One region of the Caballeronia sp. ATUFL_F1_KS39 genome, then DNA from elsewhere that is predicted to be linked to it. Evidence: predicted binding sites of a transcription regulator. Region 1 holds the regulator's gene; each other region holds the start of a gene.
What was found. The regulator FNR, encoded in region 1, switches genes on or off when oxygen is low (the NO sensors DNR and NnrR bind a similar motif). The targets are predictions, from matches to a motif close to TTGATNNNNATCAA.
Positions count from the first base shown of each region.

Region 1 (3,269 bases):
GTGCATGGCGTGAAGGCCGATCTGCATCTCGAATCGCTCTGGGATCGCAACATCAGCATCACGACGCGTCTCGTCGATACGGTCAGCACGCCGATGCTGCTCAAGACCGTGCGCGCGGGGCGGCTGCAGCCGAAGCAGCTCATCACGCACCGCTTCACGCTCGCGCGCGCGCTCGACGCTTACGACACCTTTGGCCGCGCGGCGGAAACGAACGCGCTGAAGGTCATCATCGAAATCTGAAGTGGGCGGCCTTCAGCGGGAAGCCGTGCGGGCCGGAAAACGATGTACCGCAAAATCCTGGTTGCGCTCGATGGCAGCGAGTGCTCGCAACGCGCGCTCGACGAAGCGATCCGCATCGGCGCGCGTGCGCGAGTGAATGTCGTGTACGTGATCGACGTGGCCGCGCTTTCGTCGTATCCGGCGCAGTATCGCGTGAACGTGCGCGAGGAAGGCGGGCACGCGCTCGATATCGCGTATGCGCGCGTGATCGATGCGGGCATCGAATGCGAAACGGAACTCGCGGAGACGCGCAACGTCACCGATACGATCGCGAAGTGCCTGCAGCGCCGCGCGGTGCACATGCCCGCGGATCTCGTCGTGATGGGCACGCATGGCCGGACCGGGTTGCGCAGGCTCGCGCTCGGCAGCGTCGCGGAAGCGTTCGTCAGACGCTCGACGTGTCCGGTGCTGCTCACGCGCGCACCGAAGCATGTCGCGAAAGACGCGTGAGCCACGACGAGTGAGGCGCGCCCGCGCGATGGCCTGACCGGAGAACAATGACATGGGCCTCGGAATGCAGATCGCCTGCCTCGGCTTCGCGGGCTCGAGCGCGATCGAACGCGAAGCGGGCGTCGAACTCGTGCGGCTTGCGGGCGTCGCGAAAGACATCGTCGATTGCAGGCTCACGATCAAGGCGTCGCTCGATCGCGCGGGACGCACCGTCTTCGACGCGCAACTGGTTCTGCTCACGCGCGATTCCGAGCAGGTCACGGTGCAACGCAGCACACACGCCGACGTGAACGCGGCGCTGCGTCATACATTCGATGACGCCGTTCAGCTGCTGCTTCAGCGCGGCGCGCCGGATGCGATTTGATCCAGATCAATACGCGCTCCGAAACCGTGGCCAAAACTAAGTGGATATGCGCTGCGCCGGCTGGCGTCGCATCAACGTTCCACGAGGTATCGGCATGATCGTTACGTTTCCGAGTCAGCCGCCCGTCTATCAGGGCGATGTCCCTTCGCTCACTTTCGCCGCCTTCGCGGACGGTGAGCCGATCGAGTGCACCATTTCGGCCGAAGCGCTGGAGGATCACTTCGGCGCGGCGTCGTGGCGTGAGGAAGATCTGCAGCAGGCGTTCGAGAGCCATCGCTCGTCGATAGAAGGCGCCGCCGAACATGTGCTGAGCCGCGTCGGCGGCACGTCGGTGATGCTGCGCAGCGGATTTTTCCGCTTTCGCGAAGCGCGCGCTCAGACTGCTTCGAGCCGCGCCTGATCGAGGATCCGCACGTCCTTGCCGCGCGCGTCGATCACGCCGGCCTTTTGCAGCCGCGAGAACATGCGGCTGACGGTTTCGATCTTCAGCCCGAGATAGCTGCCGATTTCCTCGCGCGTCATGCGCAGCACGAATTGCGCGGGCGAATAGCCGCGCGCCTTCATGCGCGTCGACAGATTGAGCAGGAAGGCCGCGACGCGCTGCTCCGCCGTCATCGTGCCGAGCAGCATCATCAGATTGGATTCGCGCACGATCTCGCCGCACATCATGCGATGAACGTGATGCTGCACCGCCTTCACTTCGCGGCACAGCAATTCGAGCAGATCGAACGGAACGATGCAGACGACGCTGTCTTCCAGCGCGATGGCGTCGCACGCGTGGCGGTCGGTGCTCACGCCGTCGAACCCGAGGGGCTCGGCCGCCAGATGAAAGCCCGTGACCTGCTCGTGTCCTTCGCGATGCATGACGACGGTCTTGAAGCAGCCGCTGCGCAGCGCATAGAGACTCTGGAAGGGATCGCCGCTGCGGAAAAGCGTTTCGCCGCGCCGCACGAAGCGCGTCGAGCTGATCATCGCGTCGAGACGCTGATAATCGACCGGCGACAAGCCGGACGGCATGCAGATGCGCTTCATCGAACACGTCGAGCAACGCGTGCTCGGCGGCTTCGCGTCGACGTGCATGCCGGGACTGTCTGCGCTCGCGGAAATCATGCTGCGCCTCCTGTCGAACCGGATCGCGCATCGACGCGCGATCCCGCATGTCACCTGTCCAATTATGGAGTGCGCTGTCTCGAAAAAATGTCGGTGCTGGCTGATCGTGCCGTAGGCATTCGGGAAGACGTGTAGGGAAATGCCGACACGCGCCGCTTCGATTCAGGCGCTGTCGTCGTCGAAAAGCTGATGGCGCACCGCGTAGCGCACGAGCGCGGCTTCGTGGGGAATCTGCATTTTTTCGAGGATGCGCGCTTTGTAGGTGCTGATGGTCTTCGCGCTCACGCACAACGCCTCGCCGATATCGCTGATGGATTCGCCCGCGCACAGCCGCCGGAACACTTCGAACTCGCGGTTCGACAATCGCTGATGCGGTAGCGCATCGTCAGGTTCGGTGAGGCTTTGCGCGAAGCGTTCGGCCATCGCGAGGCTCACGTACGCGCCGCCCGACGCGACCTTGGCGACCGCCGCGACCAGCTCCGCGCTCGCGCTTTCCTTCGTCAGATAGCCCGACGCGCCGGCCTTGAACGCGCGCGCGGCGTATTGCTGCTCGGCGTGCATCGTGAGCACGAGAATGCGCAGCGCGGGCTTTTCGTCCTTGATCTGCTTGAGCAGGTCGAGGCCGCTGCGGCCGGGCATCGACAGATCGAGCACGAGCACGTCTGCCTCCGTTGCGCGCACGAGCGCGAGCGTGCCCGGCCCGTCGCTCGCTTCGCCGGCGACCTCGAAGCCGTGCGCGTTCGCGAGGATATGGCGCAGGCCGTCGCGCACGAGCGCGTGGTCATCGGCGATCAGGACTTTCGTCGTCATGGATTCGGTTCTTCCGTTTCGCGGCCCGGCACCAGCAGAACGGGACACCGCGACAGCCGCGCGAAACCTTCCGCGACGCTGCCGAGCACGATCCGCCGCAAGCCGCGCCGCCCGTGCGTGCCCATGACGACGAGATCGGCGCGGAAATCGTCGGCGCAATGACGGATGCGCTGCGGGATGTCATCGCCGAGATACTCGACTTCGCACACGCGCGGCGTGCCCTTGACGCCCGCTTGCGTCATGCGCTCCGTGGCCG
Region 1 is NZ_JALQDZ010000048.1:81,528-84,796, forward strand. It holds gene NCR93_RS24955 (zinc-dependent alcohol dehydrogenase family protein) at 1-240, shown strand, start outside; gene NCR93_RS24960 (universal stress protein) at 283-729, shown strand; gene NCR93_RS24965 (hypothetical protein) at 782-1,093, shown strand; gene NCR93_RS24970 (DUF1488 family protein) at 1,188-1,493, shown strand; gene fnr (fumarate/nitrate reduction transcriptional regulator Fnr) at 1,469-2,203, opposite strand; gene NCR93_RS24980 (response regulator) at 2,366-3,013, opposite strand; gene NCR93_RS24985 (universal stress protein) at 3,010-3,269, opposite strand, start outside.

Region 2 (3,269 bases), on a different contig from region 1:
GCCCGAGCCCATCGTGAAGAAGTGGTGCAGCCACACGAGGAACGACAGCACCATGATGCAGCACGTGGCCCAGACCATCGTCTTGTAGCCGAACAACGGCTTCTTCGAGAACGTCGCGACCACTTCCGAGTAAATGCCGAAGGCGGGCAGAACCAGGATGTAGACCTCAGGATGACCCCAGGCCCAGATCAGGTTCAGGTAGACCATCGGGTTGCCGCCGCCGTCGTTCGTGAAGAAGTGCATGCCGAGGTAACGGTCCAGCGCAAGCAGCGCGAGCGCGACGGTCAGGATCGGGAACGTCGCCATGATCAGCACGTTCGAGCAGAACGCCGTCCACGTGAAGACCGGCATCTTCATCCACGTCATGCCGGGCGCGCGCATCTTCACGATCGTCACGAAGAAGTTCACCGCGGTGAGCAGCGTGCCGACGCCGGACAACTGCAACGCCCAGATATAGTAGTCGACTCCGACGCCCGGATTGAACTGCGTCTCGGAGAGCGGCGGATACGCGAGCCAGCCCGTCGTCGAGAACTCGCCGATGAACAGCGACAGGTTGATCAGAATGGCGGCGACGGCCGTCATCCAGAACGACAGCGAGTTGATGAACGGGAACGCCACGTCACGCGCGCCGATCTGCAGGGGCACGACGAGGTTGAAGAACGCGACCAGCAGCGCCATGGCCATGAAGAAGATCATGATCGTGCCGTGGGCCGTGAAGATCTGGTCGAAGTGATGCGGCGGCAGATAGCCGGGCCCATCGAGCGCGATGGCCTGTTGCACGCGCATCATGACGGCGTCGGCGAAGCCGCGCACGAGCATCAGCCCGGCGACGACCAGATACATGACGCCGATGCGCTTGTGATCGACCGAAGTCAGATACTCGCGCCAGAGCCAGCCCCATTTGCCGAGTTTAGTGATAAGGCCGACCGTACCGAGCGCGAGGACCGCCATGAAGACGGTCGCCCCCATGATGATTGGCTCGTGGTACGGGATCGCCTCAAGCGTTAGTTTGCCGAACATGGCTTACCCCTTGGTTACACAATTTGCGCCTACGACCGAGTTGCCGTAGTTGTACTTCGCGACGATGTTGTTGAAGAGCTTCGGATCGACGGTCGAGAAGTAGCGCACCGCGACCTTTTCGCTCGGACGCGCGACGCCGGCGTAGACGTCCATGCTCAGATTCTCGGGCGCGTTCTTGACCTGCTTCAGCCACGCGTCGAAGTCTTTGTTGGACATGGCCAGTGCACGGAACTTCATGTCGGAGAAGCCCTTGCCGCTGTAGTTCGCCGAGATGCCTGCGTAGTCGCCTGCGTGATCGGCCATCAGGTGCAGCTTCGTCTGCATGCCCGCCATCGCGTAGATCTGGCTGCCGAGTTGCGGGATGAAGAACGAATTCATCACCGAATCGGACGTGATGCGGAAGTTCACCGGCGTGCCGACCGGGAACGCGAGCTGGTTCACCGACGCGACGCCAAGATCCGGATAGATGAACAGCCACTTCCAGTCGAGCGCCACGACTTCGACGTTGATCGGCTTGACTTCGGATTGCAGCGGCTTGTACGGATCGAGCTCGTGCGTGGTTTTCCACGTGAGGATGCCGAGGTACAGGATGATGGCTGCGGGAATCGCCCAGACCACGACTTCGATGGCCGTGGAATGCGCCCATTTCGGCGCATACGTGGCCTTCGTGTTGGACGCGCGATAGCGCCATGCGATGAACAGGGTGAGCAGGATCACCGGGACTACGACGAGAAGCATGGCGTAAGTCGCGGTGGCGATCAGCGACGATTCCGCTGCGCCAATCACGCCTTTCGAGTCCAACACCTCCAGCTTGCATCCCGAAAGACAAAGACTGGCTATCAACCCCGATAACAATGGCACTGCTAAACGTTGGGTATTTTCATTCATTGCATTCGCTGGTTTCGATGATCGAAGCGTCCCGGGAAGAACGCCGTTGCACGGCTTTGCGCCGCGTCAAGATCATGCCACGCGCGATTTTTCGCGATGACGCGAATGGTTGAAATTTTGTTTCAGATCAAGTTGATGCGACGGAGTGTCGCGCGAAGGCGGAACTTTTTGCCTACTCCGAAAGGAGCAGGCGAGTCTACAACGAAGGGATGGAATTGCGAGTGTGATAAAGCGACGTCAAAGCGTGTTCGAGCCGCGCGCGATGGATCGCCGCGATAACTTCGCCGGGTTCGATCGTCTCACGTGTTGGAGCCGAGCCGCGTGCCTAGGTGAAGCCACGGCTCAGGCGCCTTCTTCGGTTCTTCTCGCTAAAGCCCGGCGAGAGGCCGGGATTCCCGAATGGCATTCGATCGCTCGATTTCATCGCGCCGTCGCTGGCTCGCATCGGCAATGGCCTCGCGGTTCGAAGCGCTCCATGCGGACATGGTCGCCTGCATCACGTCGATCGGACTCCCCTTGGTGTCGATCGCAGCCAGGACGCAACCCAGAAGGTAGATCAGCACGAACAGGAAGATGCAGGACCGGCGCGTCATGAGTTGCGGTGCATAGGCGGCAATGGAAGGAGCATTGCCTTGGTGAGTGGGAGGCGGGGGGACGGTGCCCGCTTGTGTGAGAGTCGAGACATGGGAGCGGCAGTCTACGACGGAGTATGGAAACCGGAATCGGTCGATAATTCGACTTGGGCCGAACCACGCCGGACAATGCCCAGCGCAGCGGCTGCCCCGTATGACAGATCGATGATTCTGTTGCGTGAAACCGGACCGCGATCGTTGATTCGGACGAGGACGGACGGGCTCCCTCCCGGAAGCGTGACGCGGATCCACGATCCGAGCGGTAGCGTGCGATGTGCCGCTGTCATGGCATACATGTCGAAGCGCTCGCCGCTGGCGGTGCGTCGACCGTGAAACGTTCGCCCGTACCAGGATGCAATCCCGGCTTGATGGTACGCGCGCGCGGTCGGTGTCTCGTCCGGCCGGTCGGATGAAGTGATTTCGGTCGAAACGCAATCGTCGTTTGCGGATTGAACCGGAAGGCTCGATGCGCTCGCCGGTTGGTTTGTCGAAGCGCCCTCATTGCCTTGCTCGGACAGAGAGGCTGCACATCCGGCGATCAACAGGATGCAGGCGAAGGCGCTGAGGATGCGCGGCTGAAGCATGTTCATTCGGTGCATATCGCTTTGTTCGAGAGCAAGTAACCTGACCTGACGTTCGACGGATCACGAAGCGCAGTCGGAAAGGTAGGGCAGGGGATCGACTGGCTGACGATCCCGTCTCACCTCGAAAAGCAGCGATGGCTGACCA
Region 2 is NZ_JALQDZ010000043.1:99,903-103,171, reverse strand. It holds gene cyoB (cytochrome o ubiquinol oxidase subunit I) at 1-1,020, opposite strand, end outside; gene cyoA (ubiquinol oxidase subunit II) at 1,024-1,908, opposite strand; gene NCR93_RS23340 (hypothetical protein) at 2,277-2,501, opposite strand; gene NCR93_RS23335 (septal ring lytic transglycosylase RlpA family protein) at 2,606-3,130, opposite strand; gene NCR93_RS23330 (peptidoglycan DD-metalloendopeptidase family protein) at 3,185-3,269, opposite strand, start outside.
Region 2: the regulator FNR is predicted to act here: its motif matches at 2,026-2,039, upstream of cyoA (ubiquinol oxidase subunit II).

Region 3 (3,269 bases), on a different contig from region 1:
CTGAGCGCCCCCGCCGACGACACGTCGCCGGTCGCGAAAGTGCAGGCGTACGTCATGGAGCACATCGGCGAGCGGCTGTCCGTCGCGCGCATGGCGAGCGTCGCGGGCATGAGCGAGCGCAACTTCGCGCGCGCCTTCGTGCAACTCGCGCAGTTGACGCCGCACGAGTTCGTCGGACGGGCGCGCGTCGACGCGGCGCGCAATATGCTCGAAAGCAGCGACACGCCGCTGAAAACCATCGCCTACGACTGCGGCTTCGGCACGGCGGACCGCATGCGGCTCGTGTTCACGCGGCGGCTCGGTGTATCGCCGAATGATTATCGACTGAGCTTTCGCACGCGCTTTGTGAAGTGATCGGGGCGCTGGCGCGCCGACGCGTGACGCCGGGTTCGCTAAAATTCGAGATGAACGCGGCCCGTGCGACAGTGCGCGCGCCGCAGAATCCACCCTCGACATATCGGAACAGCGAATGACGAAACAAGAGACCGCCACGCAAGATCCCTACGAACGACGCGCACTGCTGCTGCATCTCGGCGACGTGCTGGAGTCCGTGTTTTGCCTGAGCCAATGCGCCGACGAATACGCGAGCATCGGCGAAGCGGTGAAGGGCAACGACGCGCTCGCGGGCTTCACGCTGCTCGGCTTCGTCGACGCGACCATGCCGCCGCGCGATTTCATCCGCCGTGCATCGGGCGCGTTTTTCGTTTGGCCGAAAGCGCTGCTCGATGAAACGCTGAATCGCCCGATGCTGGCGAACACCGTGAAGCACGATCTCTTCGCGGACAACGCGAAGGGCTGGAACGCCTACATGGAAGAGCGGCGCAAGGAAGTGCCGTGGTTCGGCGAGGATCTCCCCGAAGTCGCAACGAGCGCGGCGCCTGCGCACGAAGCCACGCCGGCAGCGGAAGCGGAAGCGGAAAAGCCGTCGCGCTATTCGACGTGGCCGTGGCCGGACAAGCCGGCCGACGCGTGATCTACTGCTTCTTGCTCATGCCGCTCGCGCCCGAGTCGAAGCCGAGTCCGTTCGGCCGGTCGGGCGCTGCGCCCTTGCCCGATGACGTCTTGCCCGGCCGCGTCTTCAGCGCATCGCTGGCATTCGCGGCGGCCGCAGCGGGCGGCGTCACGTTTTTCTCCTGATACGCGGGCGTACTGTCGTAATCGAGCTTGTTCGGTTTTTGCGGCGCCTGCTGCGCGCTCGCCACGACGGCCAATGTGCCGCCGAGCAGAATCCCCGTCATGCGCCCGAGTGTGCCGATTGTGGGTCTCATCTGCTTCCTCCCTTTGTTCTGCACGTTCTCTTCGTTCAGCAAGGCGCGGACCCGCCCGCAAGTGGCGCGCGGTCGCAGACCCGCCGATGCGTAAAGCATGCTTGTCCGCGCGCAAGGCTTGCCGCGATAGGCGGCGCGCGTCTGGCGCGCGTTGATTGTGGTCAAAGGCGCGACCGACCCTCGCTCGGACAATTCTCACTTTTAACGTGAGTGAGCTAAAAATGAGAAAGGGTCTCGGGGCAATCGTCATGGCATGCGCGGCGTTGTTCGCGGGCGCGGCGCAGGCGGCAGGCGATGCATCGTCGAGCGATGCGATGGGCGGCATCCACGCCGGCGATGTGCTGGTTCGCCTGCGCGCGATCAGCATTCAGCCCGATGTGACAGCGGGGGGCACGCTCGGCACGCTCGGTGTCAACGTCAACAACGCGATCGTGCCGGAGCTCGATTTCACGTACATGATCCGCGATGACATCGGTGTGGAATTGATTCTCGGCACGTCGCGGCATCAGGTGACGTCGAACATCGGCGGGCTTGGCGGCGTAGGCGTGCTGCCGCCGACGCTGCTTCTGCAATATCACTTCAATCACGCGGGGCGCGTGCGTCCGTATGTCGGCGCGGGCGTGAACTATACGTACTTCTACAACGACAAGCTCAAGGCGGGCGACACGCCCGTGTCGATCAAGCACAGCAGCTTCGGCCCGGCGTTGCAGGTGGGCGTCGACGTACAGGTGGCGAAGAATTTGTTCGTCAACGCCGACGTGAAGAAGATCTGGATGCGAACGAGCGCATCGGCGGGCGGCGCCGATCTCGGCTCGCTCAAGATCGATCCGTGGGTGATCGGCCTTGGCGTCGGCATGAAGTTCTGATGCGCGGTTCATCGCGGCAAATGTGCGCCGCGCCGCGCATCGTCTGAAAGTTGGCGGAAGATGCCAGTGCTTCTGGCGTGGACGGTTCGGCGGGCGCGGTATCCTTGACAGCAGGCCCGGCGCAGACTCGCGTCGCTCGAAGTGTGTCCGAGCGGCGCAAGAAACTGCAACGACTAATAAAACCGCATCGGGGAACTGCAAGCCAATGAGACCTTCCACTTACGCGGGATTCGTTTTGCTCGCGGCGTGTGGCGCCGCCTTCGCGCAACAGCCGCTCACCGTGCCAGGCCGCAGCCAGAGCGCGTGGCAGCAATCGATCGATAACGCCGCCTGCTACGGCTACGCCAATCAGACGACCAAAGTGAACATGGCGCGCGAGTCGCAAGCGCCATCGCGCGACGCTCAGGCGCAGCGCGACACGCGCACGCTCACGCCGCCGCGTCCGGTCGAGCCGCCGTTGCCGGCGAGTGCGGCGGGCGCATCGGGTGCGCTCGCGGCGTCTGCGGCGGCGCCTGCATCGGGCGCATCGGCGGCGATCGCCGCGTCGGGTGCGTCCGGCGCGACGGGCGTGACCGCCTTGCCGCATCCCGCATCCGGCGCGATGCCCGGCATGCCGGCGATGCCCGCATCGATGGCGGCGGGCGCATCCGGCGCATCCGACGCGATCTACGGCGGCGACATGAAGATGCCGCCGCTGCCGCCGCCCGAGCCGCCGATGACGCGCTACTGGCGCGCCTACAGCGAATGCATGCAGAACCGCGGCTACTTCACCCGATGAATCAGCCGCTTCACGAAGGGGGATGTGCGTGCGGCGCGGTGCGGGTGCGCGTCGCGGGCGCGCCGAAGGAAGTGAATCTGTGTCACTGCATGACGTGCCGGCGCATCCACGGTGCGCCGTTCGGCGTTTACGCGATCTTTCCGCGCCATGCGTTTGCCGTGACGGGCGACACGGTCGCGTGGGCGAGCTCCGCGACGGGCAGGCGGCATCATTGCCCGCTGTGCGGATCGCCGGTCTATCTGGCGTTCGACGGCGTCGACGAAATCGAGGTGCCGACCGGCATCTTCGATGAAACCGGCCTTTATCCGCCGCAGTACGAAATCTGGTGCAAAAGCGCCGAGCCGTGGCACGACGCGC
Region 3 is NZ_JALQDZ010000036.1:95,071-98,339, reverse strand. It holds partial or broken gene NCR93_RS17600 (helix-turn-helix domain-containing protein) at 1-354, shown strand, start outside; gene NCR93_RS17595 (hypothetical protein) at 470-973, shown strand; gene NCR93_RS17590 (hypothetical protein) at 975-1,268, opposite strand; gene NCR93_RS17585 (OmpW/AlkL family protein) at 1,517-2,134, shown strand; gene NCR93_RS17580 (hypothetical protein) at 2,340-2,912, shown strand; gene NCR93_RS17575 (GFA family protein) at 2,909-3,269, shown strand, end outside.
Region 3: the regulator FNR is predicted to act here: its motif matches at 1,420-1,433, upstream of NCR93_RS17585 (OmpW/AlkL family protein).